DNA from 4 places in the Neobacillus sp. NRS-1170 genome. Region 3 is predicted to be linked to each of the others. Evidence: riboswitches for the same ligand, from Rfam matches in the RefSeq annotation. Region 3 holds a riboswitch; each other region holds the start of a gene.

Region 1 (4,593 bases), on a different contig from region 3:
GTGAAAAAAGTTGGTCAATATCTTGAACAAGGCTATGATGTTATTAATTTAGGACAAGGAAATCCTGACCAGCCTACACCCGGGCATATTGTTGCGAAGCTTCAGGAAGCAGCAGCCAATCCCATCAACCATAAATATTCGCCCTTCCAAGGACATCAATATTTAAAACAGGCTGCCGCAGAATATTATTTGAGAGAATATGGAGTTACCCTTAATCCCGATAAAGAAGTCGCCATTCTTTTTGGTGGCAAAGCTGGCCTGGTAGAAACACCTCAGTGTTTGTTAAACCCTGGTGATACCATTCTGGTCCCAGATCCAGGCTATCCCGATTATTGGTCTGGTGTTGCCCTTGCCCAAGCTGAAATGGCGATGATGCCATTAAGAGAGAGTAATCATTTCTTACCAGATTATGAGGAACTGTCATCGGAAATATTATCTCGTGCTAAATTAATGTTCCTCAATTATCCTAATAATCCGACAGGAGCAACTGCTACGGCTGAATTTTTTGAGGACACAGTTAAGCTTGCCAGTAAAAATGATATTTGCGTTGTCCATGACTTTGCCTATGGGGCAATAGGTTTTGACGGAAAAAAACCAATCAGCTTTCTGCAGGTGGAAGGAGCAAAAGATGTGGGTATCGAAATTTATACACTTTCCAAAACCTATAATATGGCCGGCTGGCGAGTAGGGTTTGCTGTAGGAAATGAAAGTGTTATTTCGGCCATCGAGCTTTTGCAGGATCATCTATATGTAAGTTTATTTGGTGCTGTCCAGGAGGCTGCAGCTGAAGCCTTAACTGCATCACAAGATTGTGTAAAGGAATTAAATCAGCTTTATGAGAGAAGAAGGAATGTCCTAATTGACGGATTGCGATCACTAGGCTGGGATGTTACCGCACCTAAAGGCTCCTTTTTTGCATGGTTAAAGGTCCCCAATGGACTAACATCAGAGGAATTCGCTAACATTCTTCTAGAACAGGCACATATTATGGTTGCTCCAGGTATTGGCTTCGGTCAATATGGAGAAGGTTTTGTCCGTGTTGGACTATTATCAACGGAGGAGCGGCTAAGGGAAGCTGTCAGAAGAATTAGTTGTTTAGAAATTTTTGAAAAATAGGTTGACATTTTATTTCTTTCTTGGGATAATCCAAACTAAAGTTAACCAATGTGAAAATAATGAATATTACGAATCGTTTTCTTATCAAGAGCAGGCGGAGGGACTAGCCCAATGAAGCCCGGCAACCGACTTAAATCATTTTTAAGCACGGTGCTAATTCTTGCAGCGAGCAGCTGATAGATGAGAAGATGTTAGTTTGGTAACCGCTAACCTCTTCTTTTCGAAGAGGTTTTTTATGTTTTTACGAAAGGAAGTGTAATAATGTCCGAATTAATCGCTAAATATTTACTGCATGATGAAAAAAATCCAGACAAAAAGGCAGAGGAAATTGCTCTAGGACTGACAGTGGGTTCATGGACAAATTTGCCCGAACTCGAACAAAACCAATTACGAAAGCATAAGGGAAGGGTCGTTTCCATCGAGGGAATTCACTCGGAAAAAGAAAATCAATCCTTGATTCGTATTGCCTATCCGACACTTAATTTTTCAAATGATATACCGGCGATTTTAACAACTGTTTTTGGAAAACTTTCTTTGGATGGAAAAATAAAATTACTGGATTTAGAGTTTGCCGAAAATATAAAGCGTTTATTCCCAGGACCGAAATTTGGGATTGAGGGGATTAGATCGAAATTAAACGTATATGATAGACCGCTATTAATGAGCATCTTTAAAGGAGTTCTTGGTAAAGATCTTTCTTTTTTAGCCGAACAGCTTAGGCAGCAGGCACTTGGTGGTGTCGATTTTGTTAAAGATGACGAAATTCTTTTTGAAAATACACTAACACCATTTGAAAAAAGAATCGCTGCAGGGAAAGAGGTGTTAAAAGAGGTCTATGATGAGACGGGCCAAAAAACGCTTTACGCTGTTAATCTGACAGGCAGAACTTCTCAGTTAAGGGATAAAGCAAGGAAGGCAGCAGAACTTGGAGCAGACCTTTTACTTTTTAATGTGTTTTCATATGGGCTCGATGTTCTTCAAGAATTAAGAGAGGACGATGAAATAGGTCTTCCGCTTATGGCCCATCCAGCAGTCAGCGGGGCTTTAACATCGTCTCTTGAATATGGATTATCCCATTCCTTGCTGCTTGGTAAGCTGCTAAGGTATGCGGGTGCAGATTTATCACTATTTCCATCTCCATATGGAACTGTAGCATTGGAAAAAAAATCTGCGCTCGCGATTGCCAGCGAATTAACGCAAGAGGATACCTTCATAAGGGCATTCCCGGTTCCTTCCGCTGGAATCCACCCAGGACTCGTTCCATTATTAATTCGTGACTTTGGTATCGATTCAGTCATTAACGCAGGCGGCGGCGTCCATGGTCATCCAGATGGTGCACGTGGCGGAGGCTTAGCATTCCGTCAGGCAATCGAAACAAACCTCCAAGGGAAACTGTTAGCCCAAGGAGCTGAACAGTTCCCAGAACTCAAAAAGGCATTGCAGTTATGGGGGAATGCCGAGGTGACAGTGTAAATGGCCATGCCAGTCATTTATTGTGATTTTGATGGGACGATAACGGAAAGTGATAATATCATTGCCATCATGGAAAAATTTGCACCTCCAGGATGGGAGGAAATAAAAAATCAGATTCTATCCCGTCAATTTTCAATTTGCAAAGGTGTAGGTAAGTTATTTTCTCTGTTACCAAGTGATAGAAAAGATGAAATAACAAAATTTGCGATTGAAAATGCGAAAATTCGTGCAGGTTTTAAAGAGTTTGTTGCATTTGCACATGAGGAAGGAATTCCCCTCTATATTGTAAGTGGTGGAATCGACTTCTTTATTTATCCAATTCTAGCTGATTATGGGCCATTTACAGGAGTATATTGCAACAAATCTGATTTTTCTGAAGAAGGAATTCAGATTCTTTGGCCGCATACTTGTGATCCTTTATGTAAAAATGATTGCGGCTGCTGTAAACCGAGCATCATTCGTCATTTGAATCATAAAAATAGCTTTAGGATTGTCATCGGAGACTCCGTAACGGATCTTGAAGCTGCAAAGCATGCCGATTTTGTATTGGCAAGAGATTTGTTACAGGAGAAATGCCTAGAGTGGGGGATAAACCACCGGGAATTTCATACGTTCTTTGATTGTATTGAGGAGATAAAAAAAAGAATTGAGGTGGGTGAAATATCATGCTAAAGGAAAGATGGAATGAATTAGCTGATGTAAAGGATGAATTAGCTGAGCGGGATTGGTTTATGGGGACAAGTGGAAACCTGGCAATTAAGGTTAGTGATCACCCGCTTCGATTTTTGGTAACAGCAAGTGGGAAAGATAAGCGCAAGCGGACAGACGAGGATTTCTTACTCGTTGACGAATTTGGCCATGCAGTAGAAGAAAACCATTTAAAGCCTTCCGCGGAAACCTTGCTTCATGTTGAGATATACCGTAAGACTAATGCAGGCTGCAGTCTCCATGTCCATACGATTGATAATAATGTCATTTCAGAAGTATATGGTGACAATGGCGAAGTAACCTTAAAAGGGCAAGAACTGATAAAGGCTTTTGATAAATGGGAAGAGGATGCTGTCCTGAAAATACCGATTATTCGGAATTATGCCCATATCCCAATGCTTGCAAATGAATTTTCCGAACATGTTTCCGGCGATACTGGCGCCGTCTTAATCCGAAACCATGGCATTACAGTTTGGGGAAGAAACGCTTTTGAAGCTAAGAAAATACTTGAAGCCTCCGAATTCTTATTTCGCTATCAATTACGCTTGCTAGAACATAAACCATATCAATTATTTAAAGTCGTTTAATATTTAGCAGTGTTAAAGGTTCCTGTTGATTTTTTACCCAGTTGATTGGAGCGGAAATCAACAGACTAGTTTAACACTGCCAATATTTTAAAGGGGAGAGATGAAAAATGGCATATATTACATTTCAAAACAAACTGGACCAACTTCGCGAACATGAGGAGGTCTCAAGCTTTCTTGCGTCTCAGGAAGTAATTTATGAAAATTGGGATATTAGCAAACTTCCTTCATCACTAGTGGAAAAGTATTTATTAAGTGATGAAGAAAAAGAAGAAATTTTAAATACCTTTGTAGGAGAAATTGCTGATATTTCCACGAGAAGAGGCTATAAAGCTCAGGATGTCATCTCCTTATCAGAACATACACCTAATCTTGATGTATTGTTGACAAACTTTAAGAACGAGCACCATCATACAGATGATGAAGTCCGCTTCATTGTTAGCGGGCATGGTGTTTTTGTCATCCAAGGAAAAGATGGTGAGTTTTTTGAAGTCCATTTGAATCCAGGAGACTTGATTTCAGTTCCTGAAAATACAAGACATTATTTTACTTTAGAGGCAGATCGTAAAGTAGTCGCGGTGCGTATCTTTGTGACAACTGAAGGCTGGGTGCCAATTTATGAAAAAATAAAAGTAAATAAATAATGTTAAAAAACTGGCTGCAGCGAGCCAGTTTTTTTATGAAATAAAATAGGAATTATATACTAAAAAAT
Region 2 (4,593 bases), on a different contig from region 3:
GCCCTCTCTTCTAACAAAAAAGATTTGATTTCTCCATTATAACTGTTTTAACTTCAAAGCCATTTGGATTTTTAACTATTTCCTCTTTGGTAATAACATAACCAATAGATTCATAAAAACGAACATTATGGGATAAACCCGCCCTTACCTTACATTCTGCCTTATTTTTTCCTTGTTTAGTTGCATAGTTTTCAAGCCACTTTAACATTGACTTCGCAATGCCCTTCCTTCTTGCAAATGGCGGAACCGATACCCTTGAAAAATATATCGAATCGTCTTGTAACCTATATCTTAAAGAACCCACAGGGACCTCGTCTAAAAAACATAAAATGAAACTCTCAGAACCATTTTGAAATGACTTTCTAAGAATATCAATCGGTTCATTAACTGCACTAGAAGGAACATCAAGATAGCGATACTCTTCAAAGGCTTCCTTCATCAGTTGATGGGCAATAACAATTTCATCTTCATTTCCTATTCTAATTTCAATACCCATAATTAACGATTTCCCCCCTAGTAAACTTTAACTCTTCCATCCTGTAAATGAGTTCAAGGAAAAACAATGGAACCGGATAATAGGGACAGACTGACTGTCCCCATTAGCTTCCATTTTATTGGTTACTTGTTTTGGCTTTTTTGTGCTTTTAATGCTTTCTTTGCAAGCCCGCTTTCTCCAGCAAACTCTACATCCGCTTTTGGCATAGCATCATTATTTTTAAATTGCTTATTCTTATTTTTCGCCATTTTTTACCCCCCTTTAATTTTGTTTTTACCTTGGATGCCCGATATTGGGATCCACGATTTTAGTTTGCTTTCTTTTTGGGTTGCTATGCTTAATGATGACTTAGTAAATCAGCTGTGCAAGTCTAAAATATTACGAAAAACCTTCGGCGTAAGACGAAGGTTCAAGAAACTTGTTTATACTGTTTTTCAGTTATCATGTTAAAAGGAATTGGCACTGTTTTTTTTAAATCCATAGTACGTCCCATAAATTTTTCGTTACTTCACTATATTAAGCCGTTGCTGTTGTTAGGTATTTTTCTTCTAATGTCTTCTTTAAGAATAAAGCGACTTCGAGCATTCCGTATTTTCCAGCTTTTGCTTCTGCATCAGAATTATAGTTCGTGTTTGTATTAATATCGTAAGTAAAAATTTCACCTTCACCATTTTTGATGAACTCGATTCCAGCAACTTGAATATTATTACCAACTAGAACCTTTTTATATTTTTCTAAAATATCGTCCGCAAACCCTTCAATGATTTGGAACTTTGGTTTCTCTTCTACCTCTTCTCCTACCGGGCAGAATAAATCGCCAATTTGGCATGCGTCTGCTGGGCAAAGTTCAAATCCTTCTGAAGTATCAACCTTTACAGCATAAACAAAGTTTCCTCCTACAAACTCACAGCGGGTTATGTAGCTTTCAGGAGATTGAATGTATTCTTGAATAAGGGTAATGCCATCGACCGGTTCTTCGAAATTTGGTCCCTCTACATAAGCTTTTAAAGCTTCTACACTATGGAATAATTGAACACCTAAGCCTTTACCGGCACGATTATGCTTCGTAATAAAGGGCTGTCCTGCAAATGCTTCGGCTGATTTTATAATGTTTTGTTTTCCAACCGCTGCAATCGTTTTTGGAGTCTTAACACCATACTTATTTAACTCTAAATATTGTAAAACCTTACTAACTTCTAGCTTTAGAGCGCTCGTTCCATTTAACACCGTACGTCCATGTGCTTCAAGCCAAGCTAATACTTGCCCAGAAAATTCAGCTGCAAAACGATGATCACGTGTATGAGAAGATGCACTCATACGGCTATAGAAGATTCCTTCTGGCGGCTCTTTTGATAAATCTAGCGCTCCTTCGTCTAAATGCCATTCTTCATAAGGAACACCAAGTTCCTCTAACCTTTTTGTTAAATGGACTGTCCACTCACTATTTTCATGTATCACATATACCTTGCTCATCTATAAGTCCCCTCACTAATTCTTTATTAAACTACGTTTTTGTTCAACTAATGGCATAACTTGCTTTGCAAAGCGTTCCATTTCCTCTAGCTGAGGTGAAAATTGTAATAACAATAGGTTTAAGCCAGCTTCTTCATATTGTATAATTCGATCTGCAATTTGCTCAGGTGTTCCAACTAAGTTCGGCCGCAGGCCGCGATTGGATACAGAGTAATCTTGTAATTGGATTTGTTGCTCTAAGTGTGATTTAGTGGTGAAATCCTTAAAGCCAGCATATCCGCTAGTGTCTTTCACAGTCGTGATTTTTTCAAGCTCAGCCAGAGCCTCTTCTTCTGTATCTCGGCAAATAACATAAGCAGCCATTCCGAAAGAACTAAAAGGCTTATTGCCAGTTTGTTCACGGCGTGCCTTCATATCGGCTATTTTTCGATCAATCTCTTCAACTGTTCCACCGTGCATAACATAAGCATCACATTTTTCTGCAATGGTTTGCTTGCCTTTTTCACTTTCACCGCCTGCATAAAGAATCGGATTTGGTCTTTGAACAGGTTTCGGTGCAAGCTTGGTTTCCTTTAAATCGTAAAATTGACCAGAATAATTGAAGGTTTTTTCTGTCCATAAACCTTTTAGTACATCAATAAACTCTTCGGTACGAGCATAACGCTCATCATGTTCTGTAAAAATACCTCCATATTGACGTGCTTCTTCTGCCCACCAAGCTGAAACAACGTTAAGAGTAAAACGGCCGTTACTGATTTGATCAATATTAGCTGCCATTTTTGCTGCTACAGCAGGATTATGAAAACCTGGGCGTATCGCGGTCATTATTTCAATTTTTTCCGTCACCGCCGCAAGTGCTGCTGCTGTAGACCAAGCTTCAAGAGAATCATACTCCGGTCCTTTAATATCATTTAAATATAATTCAGCTATTAAAGTAGTCGAGTATCCCCACTTTTCAGCCGATTGGATGACTTTTTTAGTATACTCAAAGGTTGGAGGCATATTTTCAACTTCCACATTTCGTAACCAGCCTCCAAAAATCGGTAACCAAAAACCAAATTTCATATGTATTCTCTCCTCTACTATTCTAATTCTCTAGTTTTCCTATTATTTAAGTAGGATTTATTTATAAATTAAAAACTCTCCTCCTAAGAAGAGAGTTTTATTACTCTCTTCTCATCTTTCAAGCGATGTGCTTGATGGAATTGGCACAGTATTCATAAGAACCTGCTGCCGAGGCTTCAAAGGGCCAGTCCCTCCACCTCTCTGGATAAGAAGAAAAATGTACATTCAATTTTTAATTAACTAATGTGATAATAGTTTAAATTCTTCGAATTGTCAATAAAATATTTCTAAACCCGAAATGTACAACTTTTAAACACGGTCTATATGAAAAGATAAAAAAACTCCCCCTACTAATAAAGGGAAAGTTGATGAAAATTATTTTTTTATATAATGAAGCATAGCAAGCTGGCCTAATTTTTCTACTTTGGTTAAGGTGTATTTTTGAGTGATATCATCTCCGTTATATAGGGAAATTCCCTTCCCTAAAATAATAGGTGCAATGGCCAGTTGGATTTCATCAATTAAATTTTCTTTGAAAAATTCACGAGCTAAATTTCCTCCACCAATTAACCATATATCTTTACCAGGCTTTTGTTTTATATTATTAATGAAAGTTTTGATATCTTCATCAATAAATGATGCATATTCATCTGAGCCACTTACAGATTTAGAAAACACATAATTTTTATAATCGCTATAAGGATAATCGATATCAAATCCACGTACGACATCATAAGTTCCTTTTCCCATTACAACAGTGTCAATTCTTTCAAGGAGTGAATTGTAGCCAGAATCTCCTTCTACTTCAGTTGATTCTAACCATTCTAATGTACCATCCTCATTTGCAATATAGCCATCAATTGAAGTACCAATGTACAAAATAATGTTTCGCTGTTTTTTCATGTATTATCTCCATTCCTTTGTTTCAGATGAAACATAAGTATCCTTTTATTCGATAATACTTGTCATTATATAAAAAGGATGAAATCATGCAAAAGTGTAAAGACTTTTAGGTATCAGAATGTAAATTAATAAGTTATGTAACTGATGCAACATTACACAGATTGTTGAAAATGGTATTGATATATATAAAAAAGAAAAACATAAAAATTAGAACAACTACCCATGTGAATGGAGGATTAAATATACTTCTCCTAATTTCATCGCTCATAATATTTTACACAATCGCAATCCTTATACCTAAACGTATATCATGGCTGCAAATCTGGTCTACTACGTTATTTTCCCTTGTGCTTGAGAATTTTTCAAATATGATATTAGATTTGAAATTAAACCTGTTCGGCTATATCGGACCAGGTAATCAATGGACTGGATTTCTTCCCATTTTCCTATACCCACCTGTAAATACGATCTATTTAAATTACTTTCCATTCAAAAAAACAAAATTTTACAAGTGGGGGTACATAATTGGCTGGACAGCTTTTTGTCTTGTATATGAAGTTGCTGCACTAAGATCTGGATTTTTTTACTATACAAAATGGAAACTGTGGCACTCGGCTTTGAGCTATCCGGTATTACTTCTAATGCTGCTTGGAAAT
Region 3 (4,593 bases):
CGGGTCGCGTGCCCCGTAAAGCGATTGCTCTTGTTTATCCCAAATGACAAAGGCAAACATGCCGCGCAGCTTTTCCACTGCTTTTTCCTTCAAGTGGCTGTAAAGAGCGATTATAACCTCTGTATCTGAACTTGTCGCAAATTTTAAGCCCTCATTGAGAAGCTCTTCACGAAGCTCTACATAGTTATAGATTTCGCCGTTAAAAATAATCCAATAGCGCTCATTTTCATAGGTCAGCGGCTGATGTCCTGATTCAATATCAATAATACTCAAGCGGCGGAAGCCAAATTGAATATGGTCATCATAATAAAAACCATCATCATCAGGCCCGCGATGGGTTATAATATCGTTCATATTTTTAAATAGTTGTTTTTGTTCATCACTATAGCTTTGTGTTTTGTCGTGTACACAACCGATAAAACCACACATTATGTACCTCACCTACTCCAGTTCAAAATATCCTTGCTAAAAAACATACTCTCTTATACTACCACTTTTTTTTTAAAATGGAACTGTGAACTTGAGGAAAATCAAGTACAATCATTTTTCACTTCTTTCGACCTACTTAAACCCGCCCTATATTAAAATAGACTCTAATAAATAAAAGGAGTTACATATATATGCAACTCCTTATCAGACTAATTATAGATTTGCTTGCTCACGTAATGTTTGAGCTTTATCAGTACGCTCCCAAGGAAGATCAACATCTGTACGGCCAAAGTGTCCATAAGCAGCTGTTTGCTTATAAATTGGGCGGCGAAGTCCGAGCATGTTGATAATGCCAGCTGGGCGAAGGTCAAAGTTTGCATCTACAAGATCAACTAAAACATCTTCGCTTACTTTACCTGTGCCAAAAGTATCCACAGAAATGGAAACTGGTCTTGCTACACCGATTGCATAAGCAAGCTGTACTTCAACCTTATCAGCAAGACCTGCTGCAACGATATTTTTTGCTACATAACGTGCTGCATAAGCGGCAGAACGGTCAACTTTTGTTGGATCCTTACCAGAGAAAGCACCGCCGCCATGACGAGCATAACCGCCGTAAGTATCAACAATGATTTTGCGTCCTGTCAAGCCTGCATCCCCTTGTGGTCCGCCGATAACAAAACGGCCAGTCGGGTTAATAAAGTATTTAGTATTTTCATCAATTAGTTCATTGGGAACAACTGGATTAATCACATATTCTTTAAGGTTTCGCTGGATCTGCTCGAGCGAAACTTCTGGGTGATGCTGCGTCGAAATAACAATTGTATCTATGCGAACTGGTTTATCGTTCTCATCATATTCAACGGTAACTTGTGTTTTACCGTCAGGACGTAGATAAGGTAAAAGCTCCTCTTTACGAACTTCTGTTAAACGGCGTGACAGCTTATGAGCAAGTGAAATTGGAAGAGGCATTAACTCTTTTGTTTCATTACATGCAAAGCCAAACATTAAACCTTGGTCCCCTGCACCAATTGCTTCGATTTGCTCATCAGACATTAGTCCTTCACGAGCTTCCAGCGCTTGGTCAACCCCCATTGCAATGTCTGGAGACTGTTCATCAATCGATGTTAATACGGCACAAGTTTCCGCATCAAAGCCGTACTTTGCACGAGTGTAACCAATTTCCCTAACTGTTTCGCGAACAATTTTTGGAATATCCACATAAGTAGAAGTGGTGATTTCCCCAGCTACAAGTACTAAGCCTGTTGTTACGGAAGTTTCAGCCGCAACACGGGCATTAGCATCCTTTGCTAAAATAGCATCTAAAATGGAATCAGAAATTTGGTCACAGATCTTGTCAGGATGACCTTCAGTTACTGATTCAGAAGTGAACAAACGACGTTTTGTTGACATCTGAATTCCTCCTATATTATTGAATAAAGTGAGGTTATGTGTGGGGTTATGTTACCTTGTTAGTTTAACCTCGGGTTGATACGGAACTCATTCCCTTAGTAGTATGAAATAAACACGGGTATTTTATTAATAAACACAGTATTAATAATAAACCCGGCTGAAGATTCTCACGATGGGATAAACAAAAAGCGATTATGTAGCACGAAAAACAAAAAACCTTTCCATCGCATGAGGAAAGGTTGAGTGCAAATGTTTGCGTGCCTTTCACTCTTATCGTTCAAGGTCAAGCCTTGCCTCAGGTTTAGCACCTTTGCCCGAAAAATAAAACAAAACCATTCTTCGTTTGCAGGTTGCTGGGTTTCATAGGGCCTGTCCCTCCACCAGCTCGGGATAAGAGAGTATCCGTTCAAATTAAAATCATACCCTACAATATTGAAGGGTGTCAATCGATATTTATGAAACTTTTACCATGCAAATGGCTATAAATATAAAAATATTTTAATTTCATGATATAAATATTTTCTTTTTGCTTATTCCCTGAATAATGTATAAAATACAACTTGAAATAATTAAATAGTATAGACTAATTTTATAAATGTGTTATACTAATCGATATAATAATCGCCATTTTAAATTAAATAAAAAGGATGGTTAATTAAAAATGAATTCTGTTCATATTCCCAATGAATTAAAGCAATTACTTAAAGAAAATAATGTCCAAGTTCAATTATCAGTTCCTCAGTTAGTTGAAAAAATTCTAAACCGAAATGAAGGATCCTTAACTTCAACTGGTGCAGTTCGTGTTTCCACAGGCAAGTATACAGGACGTTCACCGCAAGATAAATTTATTGTCGTTGAAAATTCAACAAAGGATAAAATCGCTTGGGGATCCAATCAGCCTATTTCCGAAGAAGTATTTACTAACCTCTATCAAAAGGTATTAGAGTACTTAAAGGAACAAAATGAGCTCTTTGTATTCAAAGGTTTTGCCGGAGCCGATAAAAAATCGCAGCTGCCAATTCAAGTCGTAAATGAATTTGCATGGCATAATTTATTCGCTCACCAGCTGTTCATTCGTCCAACGGAAGACGAATTGCTCGAACATGAAGCAGGCTTTACGGTAATCTCTGCTCCTAATTTCAAGGCAGACCCAGCTGTAGATGGCACAAACTCAGAAACCTTTATTATTATTTCATTTGAACAACGCATTGTGTTAATCGGTGGAACGGAATATGCCGGTGAAATGAAAAAATCAATTTTCTCTGTTATGAATTATTTGCTTCCTGAAAACAATATTTTTTCGATGCACTGTTCTGCGAATGTTGGGCTTGAAGGGGATGTGGCATTATTCTTTGGTTTGTCCGGTACGGGAAAAACTACCCTTTCAGCAGATCCAAATCGAAAGCTTATCGGCGATGATGAGCATGGCTGGTCTTCCAATGGCGTTTTTAATATTGAAGGCGGCTGCTATGCGAAATGTATTAACCTTACCCGTGAGAAAGAACCGCAAATTTTCGATGCCATTCGTTTCGGTACTGTGCTTGAGAATGTTACGGTTAACCAAGAATCCAGAATCCCGGATTATGATGATGGAACATTAACTGAAAATACAAGAGCAGCCTATCCAATTCAGGCGATAGATAATATTGTTCTGCCAAGCGTCGCAGGGCATCCAAATACAATTGTATTTTTAACTGCAGATGCCTTTGGAGTTTTGCCTCCAATTGCAAAATTAACGAAAGAGCAAGCAATGTACCATTTCTTAAGCGGTTATACATCAAAGCTTGCCGGAACCGAGCGTGGAATCACATCTCCACAAGCAACCTTCTCTACTTGCTTTGGAGCGCCTTTCTTGCCGCTTCCTGCAACTCGTTATGCTGAAATGCTTGGTGAAAAAATTCTTGAGCATAATGCCAATGTCTTTTTAGTCAATACAGGCTGGACTGGCGGCGAATATGGTGTCGGAAACCGTATGAAGCTTTCTTATACACGCGCAATGGTTCAAGCGGCACTTGAGGGTGAATTGAACCATGTAGAAACAGTCAAGGATGAAATCTTCGGCCTGAATATTCCGCTTCATATTGCCGGTGTTCCTGATGAAGTTCTTCAGCCAAATAAAACGTGGGCAGACCCAGAAGCCTATGAAGTGAAAGCAAAAGAACTTGCTGCTAAGTTCCGTGGAAACTTTAAAAAGTTTACGAATGTCGCTGCTGAAATCGAAGAAAAAGGCGGACCGATCGCTTAAATACGAAAAGCCCTTATAAATTTGAACTGTTTTCTAAACTCAATAGGGGACAGGTAGTTTAATTTGCCTGAAGTCGTGTTTGATTATAATGATTGATGAATTTTTCAACTCTTTCGATTACAATAGAATTTGTAAGAAACTCTCTTCCTTGAGAGTAGAATTCTTCCGACTTTATGGTGGAGTGGAAGGATTCAATGACGGCATTATCCAAGCAATTGCCTTTCCGGGACATGCTTGTGGTAATGCCTTTTTCTTTTGCTATTCTTTGAAATGAGTGGGACGTATATTGGGATCCCTGATCGCTATGAAGTATTAAGCCTTTCAATTCACGACCTTCTACAGCGTCTTTTAAAGTATTTATTACTAAGGAAACATCTTGGTTGGTACTAATTTGATATGCGATAATCTCATTATTAAATAAATCCATGATTGTGCTTAGATACAACATAGATTGTCCGAACGGAAGGTAAGTAATATCAGTTACCCATTTTTCATTTGGTCTAGAA
Region 4 (4,593 bases), on a different contig from region 3:
TAATAAAGTAAAAGTAAACGGGCGTAAAAAGGCTTATTAGCCAGAAAATGTGCTTTTGATTAAAAGGGAGGGGTAAAATGCTTCATATTGTAGCTTGTATCAAGCAAGTGCCTGACACCAAAATTATCAAGATGAATCCAAAAACAAATACAATGGACCGCAGGACAGCGCCTGCGATATTGAATCCTTATGACGCTCATGCGGTAGAAGAGGCCGTTCGGCTAAAGGAAAGGTATGGGGGAATCGTATCCGTTGTCACGATGGGGCCGCCTCCAGCGGTTAACGCTATCAAAACGTGTATTGAAATTGGCGCCGATGAGGGTTATTTGATCACGGACCGCCGATTTGCGGGTGCGGATACATTGGCAACGAGCTATGCCGTGACAAAGGCGATTGAAAAAATTGCCAAAACGATGCCCGTGGATTTGATTATTTGCGGCAAAATGTCCATTGATGGAGATACCGGGCAAGTCGGACCAGGAATAGCAAGAAGGCTTGATATTCCACCGCTGACTTCCGTGAACAAAGTAGAGGAAATCAATCAAGCAGAAGGATATGCTATTGTCCATCGCAAATTGGAGGACGGATATGAAGTCGTTAAGTCCACACTGCCATGTTTGTTTTCGGTTGAAAAAACAATAAATGATGTGCCGTATTCCCCGCTTCCAAACATGATTAAAGCTGCTAGATACAAACCGCATATCTGGTCTGTTGATGACTTGGAAGGGGTTGATATTAAGCAGCTAGGTTTGAAGGGATCCCCAACGATTGTTTCCAAAGTATGGGCTCCACAGAAACCAGCAGGGGGAACATTCCTTGAAGGCAATCCACGGGAACAAGTGGAACAGTTGCTTTCTGTCGTGCTTGAAAAGCGAGAACTGTTTGAAGTGAAGGGGGAAATGTAATTGGATTTCAAAGATTACCAAGGTGTCTGGGTATTCATTGAACAAAAGGATGGAGCGGTTGCTTCTGTATCCCTTGAACTATTGGGTGCTGGAAGGAAGTTGGCAGACAAACGGGGAGTGGAATTGGCGGGCATTTTAATCGGAGAAAATGTTAAACATTTAACAAAAACCGTATTTGAATACGGAGCAGATAAAGTGTATGTCTATGACCAACCCATCTTTAAAGATTATCGAACCGAATCCTTCATGGGGGCCCTTCTGGATTGCACGGAAAAATATAAACCGGAAATTATCCTTTTCGGTGCCACCTCGACTGGAAAAGACCTGGCAAGCGCTGTTGCCACCGATATGCCGACTGGGTTGACGGCGGATACGACAGAGCTGGATGTGGAAGAGGAAACGGGGTTACTATTGGCGAGCAGACCGGCTTTTGGCGGAAATATTATGGCGACCATTTTATGTAAAAAGTATCGGCCGCAAATGGCGACGGTTCGCGCCAAAGTCATGAAGGCGCTGACCCCGCAAGCAGGGAGAACAGGGAAGATTGTTGAAGAAACAATATCCCTAAAGGAAGAAGATATTCGGACAAAAGTCTTGGAAATAGTCAAGGAAACGGTAAAGAAAGTTAGAATCGACGAGGCGGACATCATTGTTGCCGGCGGGAAAGGATTAGGGAGCTTCGAGGGATTTCAGTTAATCCACCAATTGGCGAAAACCGTCGGAGGAGCGGTTGGTGCCAGCCGAGATGTGGTGGAAGCAGGTTGGATCGAACACGCACATCAAGTAGGGCAAACTGGTGTGACAGTGACGCCAAAAATCTATTTTGCGATTGGAATTTCTGGTGCGATTCAACATATTGTGGGAATGAAAAATTCCGGTTTAATAATTGCCATTAATAAGGACAAAGAAGCCCCTATTTTTCAAAACTGTCATTATGGAATTGTTGGCGATGCCTTTGAAATCGTTCCTATACTAATCGAACAGTTTCAAAATGCTTTATCTAGAGAAAAGGTAAGCAGCACCAGCGAAGGATGAAGTAATTTTGTAAAACAGAAAGGTGGGGTTAGTTAGGTCCCACCTTTGTTTTTTTATTTAATACTTGAATTTCAGTTAAGCTGGTGTTATTGTTATTAAAAATAAATAGCGATAAACTTCTTATCCAGAGTGGTAGAGGGACAGGCCCTATGAAACCCGGCAACCATCAGTCAAAATATTGACTTGAAACGGTGCTAATTCCTGCAAAGGTGATAACCTTTGAAAGATGAGAGGAAAGTATTTCATCATACCAACCTCTCTTTTAATCAAAGAGAGGTTTTTTGAATGGAAAGAAGGCTTATCGCTCTGAAGGAGCGATATTAAATGGAAAGAGCAGTGTTTGGTGCAAGCGAATTTTTTAGTCAAAAAGCATTTATTACAGGAAATCGTGGGATTGAAAAGGTTCGAACTGGATATCTAAAAGACTCAAATGTAAAGATTGTTGAAATATGGTTTAATCCGTGGAAAGTATCTTATGATGAACTTGTAGAATTGTTTTTTGATTTACATGACCCAACAGCAAGAGAAGGTCAGCTATATAAAAATCAATCCTTCATTTTCTTTTCTGATCTTCATCAAGTTACAGTAGCTAAGCAAAAGAAAAACGAGCTGCAACATATATTAAATAATGAAATTATTACAGAAATTACTCCAGTATGGGAGCATATTAGCTTTTGAATTCATGATAGGGATGTGTACTATGAACTATACGACTGAGCGCACACGGCGCCAAATCATACAAAGTTTTATGCGTGTTTTACAAACAAAACGATTCTCACATATCACGATTCAAGATATATGTGATGATGCGTTAATTCATCGCACGTCTTTTTATCGTTATTATGAAGATAAATATAGCTTGCTAAGAGATTTTATTTATCATTTATCTGAAGAGATTATTAAATTAAATAAGGAGTGTAATACTGACACGTTTAGATTATTAGTCGATTATGTAGATGAACATTTTGTGTTATTTGAAAATACGTTATTGGGATCGGATGGGCATATATTTTTCAAAAGCATGGTTAAAACTGCCAGTGATATTTTACGTGAACATTCAAAAACAGAGAATGATCCGATTTCCACAAAAATCAATCAATCGAAGTATCCTGAGGTCATGTGTGATTTATATGCCACTTCCTTTATAACCATTTTACAGAATTGGGTTAGTAAAGAATATAATTATAAGAAAGAAGAGCTATTCGAAATCTTCAACCAGGTAATGTTGTAATAATACAAAATGATAATAATGTATTATTTTGATGCACTCGTTCCATTTTGGTTTTTGAACCCTTCCTAATCCCTTGCTATAGTGACTAATGTGAAGAGGGAAATCGATGATGTTTTGTTTTTTCTGAAAGAAGACCAACAGGAAAAATAAACATTTTATTCAAAATAGGAGGGAACAAGTAGGGTGAGATCAATCATAAAAGGCCGTTGGGCTATATTTGCTTTATGGCTGATTGCTACAATAGTGCTTACAGTCATTCAGCCCGACATCAATGCCATACTGCGGCAAAAAGGACAGCAAGGAACGGGGAATGAAAGCCCTTCGGTCATAGCAGACAATATCCTCAAAAAGATGGATACTACCAAAGGGACGAACAACCTTATCGTTTTTTATGATAAAAATAAAATCTCTAATGAGGAAATGGAAAAAATCGGTGATGCAGTAAAGTCAATCAGCGATAGCAACAAAGAACTTGGTATTACCGATATGATCGACCCTTTTAGTATGCCAGAAGCAAAAAGCTCTTTGGTTTCTAAAGATGGCACGACTCTTATGGTGAGTTTTAAGATTGATAAGAAATCAAGAGAAGTGGACGATATAAAAAAAGATTTTGATAGCAAACTTTATAAAGTACCTGTTAAGTACTATCTTAGCGGAGAAGATTTTATCAATAATGATTATCTAAAAGCTTCTGTATCAGGAGTTGAGAAGAGCGCTGCATTGACCGTGATCTTTATTTTAGTTGTGCTTATTATTGCGTTTAGGTCAGTGGTAACGCCTTTGATTTCCTTAGTGACGGTAGCCTTTTCCTATCTTGTTTCCATGGGAATTGCCGCTCAATTAATTGATAAGGCAGGATTTCCGATTACAAGTCTTACCCAAATGCTCTTAGTGCTTATCCTCTTTGGAATAGGTACGGATTACAACATCCTTCTGTTTAATCGATTTAGGGAGGAACTATCCCATGGGCACTCGATAGATGAATCGATCATCAGAACCTATAAAACGGCGGGGAAAACGATTGCTTATAGTATACTCACGGTATTTATTGCATTCCTTGCCCTTGTTTTTGCGGAATCACCGATCTATAAATCTGGTGTGGTTGTGGCAATCGGTGTAACGATCCTATTGCTTGAAATTCTGACCTTAACACCTTTCATGATGAAAGTTCTTGGCAATAAACTTTTCTGGCCTTCCAAGAATGCAGGCGGCGGTCATAAGGAAAACAAATTCTGGGGAGCAACATCCTCCTTTGCGACAAAGCGTCCATTAATAACGGTGATCCTTATCGTTTTAATCCTGGGACCGATGGTGTATTTCCACCAACAAAAACTTAACTTTGATACGATTGGAGAACTTGGAAATCGCTATCCTTCTACAAAGGGCTTTCATATCATTGCGGACCATTTTGGCAAGGGCCAG

Evidence for each region. A riboswitch is a leader RNA that binds a small molecule or an ion and turns the genes downstream of it on or off. The one in region 3 is predicted to bind S-adenosylmethionine.
Region 1: it holds a riboswitch for S-adenosylmethionine, as region 3 does, so the genes downstream of both, mtnW (2,3-diketo-5-methylthiopentyl-1-phosphate enolase) here and metK (methionine adenosyltransferase) in region 3, are expected to answer to the same signal.
Region 2: it holds a riboswitch for S-adenosylmethionine, as region 3 does, so the genes downstream of both, ACIFOT_RS27630 (LLM class flavin-dependent oxidoreductase) here and metK (methionine adenosyltransferase) in region 3, are expected to answer to the same signal.
Region 4: it holds a riboswitch for S-adenosylmethionine, as region 3 does, so the genes downstream of both, ACIFOT_RS25315 (peptide-methionine (S)-S-oxide reductase) here and metK (methionine adenosyltransferase) in region 3, are expected to answer to the same signal.

What each region holds. Positions count from the first base shown of each region.
Region 1 covers NZ_JBITPF010000066.1:166,913-171,505, reverse strand. The annotation lists gene ACIFOT_RS24915 (pyridoxal phosphate-dependent aminotransferase) at 1-1,116, shown strand, start outside; SAM riboswitch class I at 1,195-1,303, shown strand; gene mtnW (2,3-diketo-5-methylthiopentyl-1-phosphate enolase) at 1,378-2,589, shown strand; gene ACIFOT_RS24905 (2-hydroxy-3-keto-5-methylthiopentenyl-1-phosphate phosphatase) at 2,590-3,261, shown strand; gene ACIFOT_RS24900 (methylthioribulose 1-phosphate dehydratase) at 3,255-3,884, shown strand; gene ACIFOT_RS24895 (1,2-dihydroxy-3-keto-5-methylthiopentene dioxygenase) at 3,992-4,525, shown strand.
Region 2 covers NZ_JBITPF010000076.1:76,523-81,115, forward strand. The annotation lists gene ACIFOT_RS27615 (GNAT family N-acetyltransferase) at 11-496, opposite strand; gene ACIFOT_RS27620 (hypothetical protein) at 619-744, opposite strand; gene ACIFOT_RS27625 (ATP-grasp domain-containing protein) at 1,013-1,969, opposite strand; gene ACIFOT_RS27630 (LLM class flavin-dependent oxidoreductase) at 1,985-3,034, opposite strand; SAM riboswitch class I at 3,143-3,246, opposite strand; gene ACIFOT_RS27635 (dihydrofolate reductase family protein) at 3,410-3,937, opposite strand.
Region 3 covers NZ_JBITPF010000047.1:31,112-35,704, forward strand. The annotation lists gene asnB (asparagine synthase (glutamine-hydrolyzing)) at 1-429, opposite strand, end outside; gene metK (methionine adenosyltransferase) at 643-1,842, opposite strand; SAM riboswitch class I at 2,110-2,239, opposite strand; gene pckA (phosphoenolpyruvate carboxykinase (ATP)) at 2,504-4,087, shown strand; partial or broken gene ACIFOT_RS19965 (IS3 family transposase) at 4,084-4,593, opposite strand, start outside.
Region 4 covers NZ_JBITPF010000069.1:4,804-9,396, reverse strand. The annotation lists gene ACIFOT_RS25325 (electron transfer flavoprotein subunit beta/FixA family protein) at 78-905, shown strand; gene ACIFOT_RS25320 (electron transfer flavoprotein subunit alpha/FixB family protein) at 906-1,940, shown strand; SAM riboswitch class I at 2,058-2,173, shown strand; gene ACIFOT_RS25315 (peptide-methionine (S)-S-oxide reductase) at 2,265-2,618, shown strand; gene ACIFOT_RS25310 (TetR/AcrR family transcriptional regulator) at 2,641-3,171, shown strand; gene ACIFOT_RS25305 (MMPL family transporter) at 3,355-4,593, shown strand, end outside.